3 regions of the Klebsiella sp. SYXHC3 genome follow, and region 3 is predicted to be linked to each of the others. Evidence: predicted binding sites of a transcription regulator. Region 3 holds the regulator's gene; each other region holds the start of a gene.

What was found. Region 3 encodes PurR, which represses purine synthesis genes. Its sites were predicted from a motif close to CANGCAAACGTTTGCNTG; they were not measured.
Region 1: AC2CGP_RS07190 (NCS2 family permease) is a predicted target of PurR. The motif match lies at 1,799-1,816, and genes of this name have one in related genera.
Region 2: AC2CGP_RS16885 (amino acid aminotransferase) is a predicted target of PurR. The motif match lies at 1,895-1,912, and genes of this name have one in related genera.

Annotation. Positions count from the first base shown of each region.
Region 1 is NZ_JBXUNG010000002.1:38,776-42,057, reverse strand. Features, by position in the region: gene AC2CGP_RS07195 (NADPH-dependent FMN reductase) at 1-312, shown strand, start outside; gene AC2CGP_RS07190 (NCS2 family permease) at 358-1,695, opposite strand; gene yieH (6-phosphogluconate phosphatase) at 1,866-2,531, shown strand; gene AC2CGP_RS07180 (glucosamine-6-phosphate deaminase) at 2,601-3,282, opposite strand, start outside.
Region 2 is NZ_JBXUNG010000006.1:215,478-218,759, forward strand. Features, by position in the region: gene AC2CGP_RS16880 (MBL fold metallo-hydrolase) at 1-574, shown strand, start outside; gene AC2CGP_RS16885 (amino acid aminotransferase) at 642-1,832, opposite strand; gene ompK35 (porin OmpK35) at 2,019-3,098, opposite strand.
Region 3 is NZ_JBXUNG010000001.1:98,621-101,902, reverse strand. Features, by position in the region: gene AC2CGP_RS00470 (MFS transporter) at 1-530, opposite strand, end outside; gene cydH (cytochrome bd-I oxidase subunit CydH) at 690-779, opposite strand; gene purR (HTH-type transcriptional repressor PurR) at 1,075-2,100, shown strand; gene punR (DNA-binding transcriptional activator PunR) at 2,120-3,031, opposite strand; gene punC (purine nucleoside transporter PunC) at 3,144-3,282, shown strand, end outside.

The sequences.
Region 1 (3,282 bases), on a different contig from region 3:
TCGGTACCCGGCGGCCTGAAGAACGCCATCGACTGGCTCTCGCGTCTGCCGGAACAGCCGCTGGCCGGTAAGCCGGTGCTGATCCAGACCAGCTCCATGGGCGCCATCGGCGGGGCCCGCTGCCAGTATCATCTACGCCAGATTCTGGTCTTCCTCGATGCGATGGTCATGAACAAGCCGGAATTTATGGGCGGTGTGATTCAGAACAAAGTCGATCCGCAGGCGGGTGAAGTGGTCGATCAGAGCACACTGGACCATCTGCGCGGCCAGTTGACCGCCTTTGGCGATTATATTGAGCGGGTTAAAGCATAAAAAAAGCCCGGCTGCGATGCCGGGCCTGTTCATCATGCGTGCGGATCAGTGCGCATCGATAAAGACAATTTTCAGCACGAACAGCAGCGAAACGATGATCACGCACGGGCTGAGTTCACGCAGACGGCCGGTACCAATCTTCATCACGCAGTAGGAAATAAAGCCCAGGGCGATACCTTCGGTGATCGAGAAGCTGAACGGCATCATCACCGCGGTGATAAACGCCGGTACCGCTTCCGTCAGGTCATCCCACTTCACGCGCGCCAGGCTTGAGGTCATCAGCACGCCAACGTAAATCAGCGCCCCAGCGGCGGCATAGGCCGGAACCATCCCCGCCAGCGGCGACAGGAAGATGACCAGCAGGAACAGGATACCTACGACAACGGCGGTCAGGCCAGTACGCCCGCCAACCGAAACGCCGGAGGAGGATTCGATATAGGCCGTAACCGAAGAGGTGCCAATAAAGGAGCCGGCAACAGACGACACGCTATCGACGAACAACGCCTGCTTCATGCGTGGGAATTTACCCTGCGCATCTGCCAGCCCGGCTTTATCGGTGACGCCAATCAGGGTGCCGGAGGAGTCGAACAGGTTAACCAGCATGAACGAGAAGATCACGCCCGCCAGGCCAAGGTTCAGCGAACCGGCCAGATCGACCTGACCCACAACCGAGGTTACGCTCGGCGGCGCGGAGACGATGCCGGTATAGTGCACATCGCCGAGCATCCAGCCCAACAGGGTGGTGACGACGATGGAGACCAGCACGGCGGCATGAATATTACGCGATGCCAGGATAGCGATAATAAAGAATCCGAGCACGCCCAGCAGCACGCTGTGGGAAGTCAGGTTGCCGATGCTGACCAACGTGTCCTGGTTCGCCACGATAACGCCGGCGTTCTTCAGGCCCATCATGCCGATAAACAGCCCGATACCGCTGGTGATACCCACGCGCAGGCTCACCGGGATATTGGCAATCATCCAGTAGCGTACGCGGAAGAGGGTCAGCAGCAGCAGGCCAACGGCGCCCCAGAAAATCGCGCCCATACCCACCTGCCACGGCAGGCCCATCGCCTGAACTACCACGAAGGCAAAGAAGGCATTCAGACCCATCGCTGGCGCCAGCGCCACCGGCAGATTCGCGAACAGACCCATCAGAATGCTGCCGAAGGCCGCGATCAGACAGGTGGTCACAAAGACAGCGCTGGTATCCATACCCGCCACGCCAAGAATTTGTGGGTTCACGAAGACGATGTAGACCATCGTCAGGAACGTGGTGAAACCGGCGATCGCTTCAGTGCGCACCGTGGTGCCGTGCTCGCGCAGTTTAAATACGCGCTCCAGCAGACCCTGGCCAGAAGACTGGCTGGTTGGTTGTTGACTCATTATCGGTTTCCGAACGTAAAGGAGGGAAAATTCGAGGCTATCCTATACCAAATTACGGCACCAGGCGCGGTTGTATGGTAATTTTTTTCATTTATTTTGCTTATACGGCAACGATTGCGTCGCGGCATTGAGCATTACGAAAACGTTAAACTTGTTAAACTGGAAAGAGTATGACCCAACCACAAGCAGTATTTTTCGATTGTGACGGCACGCTGGTCGATAGCGAGGTGATTTGCTCACGCGCCTATGTTCACATGTTTCAGGAATTCGGTATTACGCTGGATTTAGCCGAAATTTTTAAGCGCTTCAAGGGCGTTAAGCTGTACGAGATTATCGACACCATCAACGCTGAATATGGCGTTAACCTGCAGAAAGAGACTCTGGAGCCGGTGTATCGCGCCGAAGTCGCCCGTCTGTTCGATAGCGAGCTGGAGGTCATCCCCGGCGCCGCTGCGCTGCTGGACGCGGTGAAGATCCCCATGTGCGTGGTGTCGAATGGCCCGGTCAGTAAAATGCAGCATTCGCTCGGTAGAACGCAGATGCTGCACCACTTCCCAGACCGGCTGTACAGCGGTTACGACATTCAGCGCTGGAAACCCGACCCGGCGCTGATGTTCCATGCGGCAGAGGCCATGCAGGTACAAGTCGAAAACTGTATTCTGGTCGATGATTCCAGCGCGGGAGCCCAATCAGGAATTGCCGCGGGTATGGAAGTATTTTACTTCTGCGCCGACCCGCACAACCAACCGATCGATCATCCGAAAGTAACGACCTTTACCGATTTAGCTGAGCTGCCGGCATTGTGGAGAGCGCGTGGCTGGGATATTACTCGTTAAGACCCGACGTCACTACGCTCGGTCGGGCTACGGTTGTTCACAACGGTAGCCCCGCTGGCCAGCGGCTTTTTAGTGTTGCAATTCCGCCGCAGCCGCTTTATCCGCAATAATCACCAACGAAGGGTGCAACTTGAGTACAGAGGCCGGCACCAGTTCGCTGACCGGGCCTTCCACCACCTGCTTTAGCGCTTGCGCCTTTGCCGCGCCGCTGACAATCAGCAGCAGGTTTTTTGCCGCCATCACGCTTTTCGGCCCCATGGTGACATAGCTATCCGGCACCACATTGAAATCGCCCCCCATTTCGCCGTTCGCGACAATGCCAATCAGCTCCCCCTGAATCGGTACTTCGACCGTCTCATCATGAAAACGTGTAGTGTTCGGCAGGTTGCCGCAAAAATGGCCGTCGGCGCCCAGCCCCAGCACGACCAGGTCAAGACCGCCGGCCTCTTCGAGGCGGCGATCGTGTTGAGCCGCGTTCTCCAGCGTCAATTTATGGATGTTCTCTTCTTTGATTTGCGCTGGAGTGAAAAACAGCTGGCGCAGGTTGGAAATCGTCACTCCTTCACGCTGCTGGCCGCGAAAAGGTATCTCATCAAAGTTGTAATAGTGAACCCGATCATAGAATGATTTCCCTTTGATGGCGGCGGTCAAATGCTCATACATGCGCTTCGGCGTACTCCCCGCAGTCACCGCCAGATTCATCCGTCGCGGCACCGTGATATAGCCTAAAAGATGATGGCAGGCGACCAGG
Region 2 (3,282 bases), on a different contig from region 3:
TGCCGCGCTGGTCGATCCTGGCGGCGATGCCGAGCGCATCAAGGAAGAAGTGGCGGCGGCAGGCGTCAGCCTGATGCAGATCCTGTTGACGCATGGTCACCTGGATCACGTCGGCGCTGCAGCCGAGCTGGCGCAACATTACGGTGTGCCAATTATTGGACCGGAAAAAGAAGATGAGTTCTGGCTGGAAGGATTGCCGGCGCAAAGCCGTATGTTCGGGCTGGATGAATGTCAGCCGTTGCAGCCGGACCGCTGGCTAAATGAAGGCGATGTGGTGACCGTCGGCAATATCGCTTTGCAGGTATTGCACTGTCCAGGTCATACGCCGGGGCACGTGGTTTTCTTTGACGATGCCTCTCGCCTGCTGATTTCCGGCGATGTGATTTTCAAGGGCGGAGTAGGGCGCAGCGACTTCCCGCGCGGCGACCATGGCCAGTTGATTGATGCGATTAAACGTAAGCTGTTGCCATTGGGCGACGACGTGACGTTTATCCCCGGTCATGGCCCCTTGTCGACGCTGGGATATGAGCGCCTTCACAATCCGTTCCTGCAGGATGAAATGCCGGTCTGGTAATGCCTGACCTCAAAGAAATAAAAAAGGCCGCGTCTGCGGCCTTTTTCTTATGCGTCACGGCTGAAAATTACAGCACCGCGACAATGGCTTCGCACAGCGGCGACATGTTATCAGGCGTCATGCCAGCAACGTTGATACGCCCGGATGCGACCGCATAAATAGCGAACTCTTCACGCAGACGAAGTACTTGCTCTTTGGTCAGGCCGCTAAATGAGAACATCCCATTCTGTTTGGTGATGAAGGTAAAGTCGCGGCTGGCGCCTTTTTCCTGCAGGGTATTCACAAACAGTAAGCGCATGCGCTGAATACGCTGGCGCATATCGGTGAGCTCTTGTTCCCAGATGGCGCGCAGCGCGTCGTTGCTGAGAATCGTCGCCACCACGGAGGCGCCGTGCGCCGGCGGGTTAGAGTAGTTGGCGCGGATCACCGCTTTCATCTGGCTGAACGCGCGATCGACGGTGTCTTGATCGGCGGCAACCAGCGTACAGGCGCCAACGCGCTCGTTATACAGGCCGAAGTTTTTCGAGTAAGAACTGGCGACCAGCAACTCTTTATGCAGCGCGGCAAACGCGCGCAGGCCTTCAGCGTCTTCTTCCAGACCGCGGGCGAAGCCCTGGTAGGCGAAGTCAAACAGCGGCAGCCAGCCTTTTTCAGCAGACATTTGCGCCAGCTGTTGCCACTGCTCCAGCGTCGGATCGATGCCGGTTGGGTTATGGCAGCAGCCGTGGAACAGTACGACATCACCCGCCTGCGCCTCGTTCAGGCTGGCCAGCAGGCCGTCGAAATCCAGCTGGTGGTTGGCGGCATCATAATAAGCATATTCGCGCACTTCCAGCCCGGCGGCGCCGAAAACGCTTTTATGGTTTGGCCAGCTTGGATTGCTTACCCATACCCGTTTAACGTCGGTGTTTTTGGCAAGGAAATCAGCCGCAACGCGCAGGCCGCCGGTACCGCCTGGGGTCTGGGCGGTGCGGGCGCGCTTATCGTTGATAATTGCGCTTCCTTTACCGAACAGCAGCTCCTGAGTGCAGCGACCAAACTCCGGAATACCATCAATACCGAGGTAGTTTTTGGTGGTTTCATTTTCCAGCAGATATTGCTCGGCTTTTTTTACGCTGGTCAGAACAGGCGTTTTACCTGTCTCATCTTTGTAAACACCAATTCCGAGGTTAATTTTGCCTGGGCGGTCATCGGCACGAAACAGATCGGCCAGGCCCAGAATAGGGTCGGCAGGGGCGGCTGTAATGTTCTCAAACATGACGAGGTTCCATTGTGATTACTGAGGGAAATCCGCTATCAGGGTAACGGTAGATTTACAAATTGCCAACCGTTTGCGACAAAAAGCGAGAAGGTTTTTGCAAGTTACGATCTTCGTCTTAGTAACGCAGAAAAGCAGGACCGAAGTCCTGCTTTTTAGGCATATCACGAAGGGGTGTACTACAGATTAGAACTGGTAAACGATACCAACCGCAGCCTGGTCGTCGGTGGCTACGCCAGCTGCGCGAGTGTAGGCATTATCATCCAGTTGGTTGAACTTGTACGCCGCGTACACGTTCATGTTTTTGTTGAAGTAGTACCAGGTACCCAGTTCTACGTATTTAACCAGGTCCGCATCGCCGCCGCCGAAGCCACCGCGAGCCTGCAGGTTTTTACCTTTAGTCTGCACGTAGCCCAGGGACGGACGCAGACCGAAATCGAACTGGTATTGAACTACGGCTTCGAAGTTCTGAGTTTTGCCCGCGAAGTGGTCATCTTCTTCCGGCGTCATGTTGTAAGTCTGGGAGTACATAACTGCGGCATAGATGTTGTTAGCATCGTACTTGGCAGAGGTTGCCCATGCTTCAGCTTTGTCACCGTTGCCGTCACGTTTCTGGTCAACGCTACGGTTGGAGTTAGCGTAACCTGCAGACAGCGCGATACCGTTATCAAACGCGTAGGTTGCCGCGGTGCTGAAACCGTCGCCATTCTGTTTGCGAATTGAGCGGTCGTGATCGTTTTTACCCTGATACTGCAGCGCAAAGCTCAGGCCGTCCACCAGACCGAAGAAGTCTGAGTTACGGTAGGTGGCCACGCCGTTGGTACGGCCGGTCATGAAGTTATCGGTGTAGTTCCAGCCGTCGCCGCCCCACTCAACCAGCATATCGGTTGCGGATTCAACGTCGTAGATGGCGCCGTAGTTACGGCCGTAATCGAATGAACCGTATTCACCCGCTTTCAGACCGGCGAAAGCCAGACGGGTTTTGGTGGTCTGGGAACCTTCAACGTTGGACGCATCCATGTTGTATTCCCACTGGCCGTAACCGATCAACTGGTCGTTGATCTGGGTTTCGCCTTTCAGGCCGATACGGGCATAGGTGGTGTCGTCACTGCTGGTGTCACCATTGGTGGTCCAGACATGTTCGCCAACCATTTTTCCGTAGAAATCCAGTTTGTTACCATTTTTGTTATAGATTTCCGCAGCGTTGGCCGCACCGGCTACCAGCAGGGCAGGGATCACCACTGCCAGAATATTGCGCTTCATCATTATTTATTACCCTCATTAATATTTTTTATATGACACTTGCCACCGCCAGCAATAATTTCCGTCAATGAAAATTTACAGAACTATTGAAGATAGTTTGGTGTCTGAAGGCATCTTTCCATCGGTAGTGCCGTTTCGCTAGCCGGAAAATGCTACCAATATCGTAAATTGGTTACGAAAAGAAAAA
Region 3 (3,282 bases):
CACAGGCTGACCATCGCAATTAATCCCAGACCCGCCGTGGCGAGGAAAGACATTCGCCAACCGATGGTTTCGCCAAGCCAGGTGGCAGCCGGTACGCCGCCGATATTGGCAATGGTCAGCCCCATAAACATGGTCGCGACCGCACTGGCCTGTTTGTGTTTTGGCACCACGCTTGCGGCAACGACCGAGCCAAGGCCGAAGAACGCGCCATGATTGAGGCTGGTGATAATACGCGACAGCAGTAGCGTCGTGTAATCCGGCGCAATAGAAGAGAGCACGTTGCCGAGGGTGAAGATCCCCATCAGGAAGATCAATGCATTGCGGCGAGCGCGATGCGATAGCAGCAACGTCATTAACGGCGCGCCGACCATCACGCCAATGGCATAGGCGCTAATCAGCATCCCCGCGGCCGGAATAGAAACATCGACGCCTTTGGCGATAACCGGCAGTAATCCCATCGGGGAAAACTCGGTGGTACCGATACCAAAGGCACCGATCGCCAACGCGAGTAAGGGAAAGTTGATTTTCATTCAGAGACTCCATCAGGCCGATTCAGGACACGGCATTACATCAGAAGCCAAAAGCATGACATCAATCACAGAAAAACAGAAGTAAACGAAATGACAAAAGATTTTTGCAGATTTGCTAATAATGGCGGGATGGGAGGGGAAGCCCCCTCCCTGCTGGAATCAGTGCAGTACCGCGGTCAACGCGGCGGCGACGATCAGACCCAAAACAATAACCGTCGTTGTCAGCGAAAACTTTAAATTTGTGTCCATCAATTTTCTCCCCTGATTATCCCCACATAGAAAGTGAGCTTGCTCATTTTTGCACAAAAATATGCAAAAATCTTCCCGGATTTAGAGTGATGCACATTTTTGCTCTTCCCCTTTGCCGCGAGATAGGACAAAATCCCACGCTAATTTGAAAGCGTATCGGCCATTGACCCCTTCCTGTCGTTCTGTGTCGTTTTCCCAGGTGTTGCAATGTTGAGCATTGTATACAGGGTGTGTATAGGCAAACGTTTACGTATCGATAATCAGACGATCAGGTCAAGGTCTGGAGTGAGAAGTAATGGCAACTATTAAAGATGTAGCGAAACGCGCAAACGTTTCCACTACAACTGTATCACATGTGATTAACAAAACCCGTTTCGTGGCGGAAGAGACGCGCAATGCGGTGTGGGCGGCAATTAAAGAACTCCACTATTCGCCAAGCGCCGTGGCTCGCAGCCTGAAAGTCAATCACACTAAATCGATCGGTCTGCTGGCCACCAGCAGCGAAGCGGCCTATTTCGCTGAAATTATCGAATCCGTAGAAAAGAGCTGCTTCCAGAAAGGCTATACCCTGATTCTGGGCAACGCCTGGAACGATCCGGAAAAACAGCGCGCCTACTTGTCGATGATGGCGCAAAAGCGCGTTGACGGCCTGCTGGTGATGTGTTCCGAGTACCCTGAGTCGGTGCTCAGTATGCTCGAAGAGTATCGTCATATTCCGATGGTGGTGATGGACTGGGGCGAAGCCAAAGCGGACTTTACCGACTCGGTTATTGATAATGCCTTTGAAGGCGGCTATATCGCCGGCCGTTACCTGATTGAACGCGGCCATCGTGAAATTGGCGTTATTCCGGGCCCGCTTGAGCGCAACACCGGCGCCGGGCGCCTTGCCGGCTTCATGCAGGCGATGAAAGAAGCGCATATCAATGTGCCGGAAAACTGGATTGTTCAGGGCGACTTTGAACCGGAATCCGGCTACCGCGCCATGCAGCAGATCCTTAATCAGCAGCATCGCCCAACCGCCGTGTTCTGCGGCGGCGACATCATGGCGATGGGCGCTATCTGCGCCGCCGACGAAATGGGCCTGCGCGTGCCGCAGGATATTTCGCTGATCGGATATGATAATGTGCGCAACGCCCGCTACTTCAGCCCGGCGCTGACCACAATACATCAACCCAAGGACTCGCTCGGAGAAGCGGCATTCAATATGCTGCTCGATCGCATTGTTAATAAACGCGAAGAGTCGCAGTCCATCGAGGTGCATCCACGTCTTATCGAGCGCCGCTCGGTTGCCGACGGCCCGTTCGTCGATTATCGTCGTTAACACCCTCCTCCGGCGCCGGTTATTCCGGCGCCCGCAACCACTCCCGATTCAACGTTTCGCTGTCGCCAAGATAGTCAAGCAGCCAGCTTAAAGCGGGTGAAGCATCGCTTTGTTGCCAGGTCAGGCAGCAGGCGGCATCCGGGAATGGGTTTTCCAGCGTCAAGGCCGTCCACTCCCCGCTATCGATATGCGGGCGGGCGAAATGGCCTGGCACCATCCCGACGCACAATCCTGCCGATAGACAGGTGGCTGAAGATTCCCAATCCGGCACCACCACCCGCTTCTGGTTATCAAGCAGCCAGGTTGTGCGCTTCGGCAGCGAGCGCGAGGTATCTTCGCGCACCAGGGACGGCCAGTTGCGCAACACGTCATCACTGAGCGGCCCTTCCATCTGCGCCAGCGGATGACTGCTGGCGACGACACAGTGCCAGTTCAGCATCCCCATATCGCGAAAAGCGTAACGCCCTCCCACCGGTATCGAACGCGTCGCGCCGATAGCGAGTTCTACCCGCCCATCGGCTAACGCATCCCAGACGCCGTTGAAAACTTCCTGAAAAACGATCAGTTCGACATCGCTAAAATGGCGATAAAAATCAACGATCATCTGGCGCATCCGCGCCGGTTTAACGATATCGTCCACCGCAATGGACAGCTGGCCGCGCCAGCCGTTAGCAATTTGCTGGCACTGCTGGCGGGTGATCTGCATTTTTTTGATAACAGAACGCCCTTCCTGCAAAAACCAGTGCCCGGCGGGGGTCAATTCAACATCACGATGGCGACGTTCAAAAAGCGGAACCGCAAGCCACTCCTCCAGCTGTCGCACCGTATAGCTCACCGCCGAAGGTACGCGGTGCAACTCCTGCGCCGCGGCGCTGAAACTCCCGTTACGCGCTACAGCATCAACCACTTCTAAGGAATATTCAGACCACATATTCTGCCTGCAAAATTTTTGAATGCATGTGACAAATAATAGCGTTTCACAAGGCGGATTACACTCCCTACACTCTGCGGCATCGTACCTGCATCAGTAGAAAGAGAACGTTATGCAACAACCTGGGAAAGGATTTTTAGTGTGGCTGGGCGGCCTGAGCGTGCTTGGCTTTCTGGCCACCGACATGTATCTACCGGCCTTTGCCGCCATTCAGCAAGACCTCAACACCTCTGCCGCATCGGTTAGCGCCA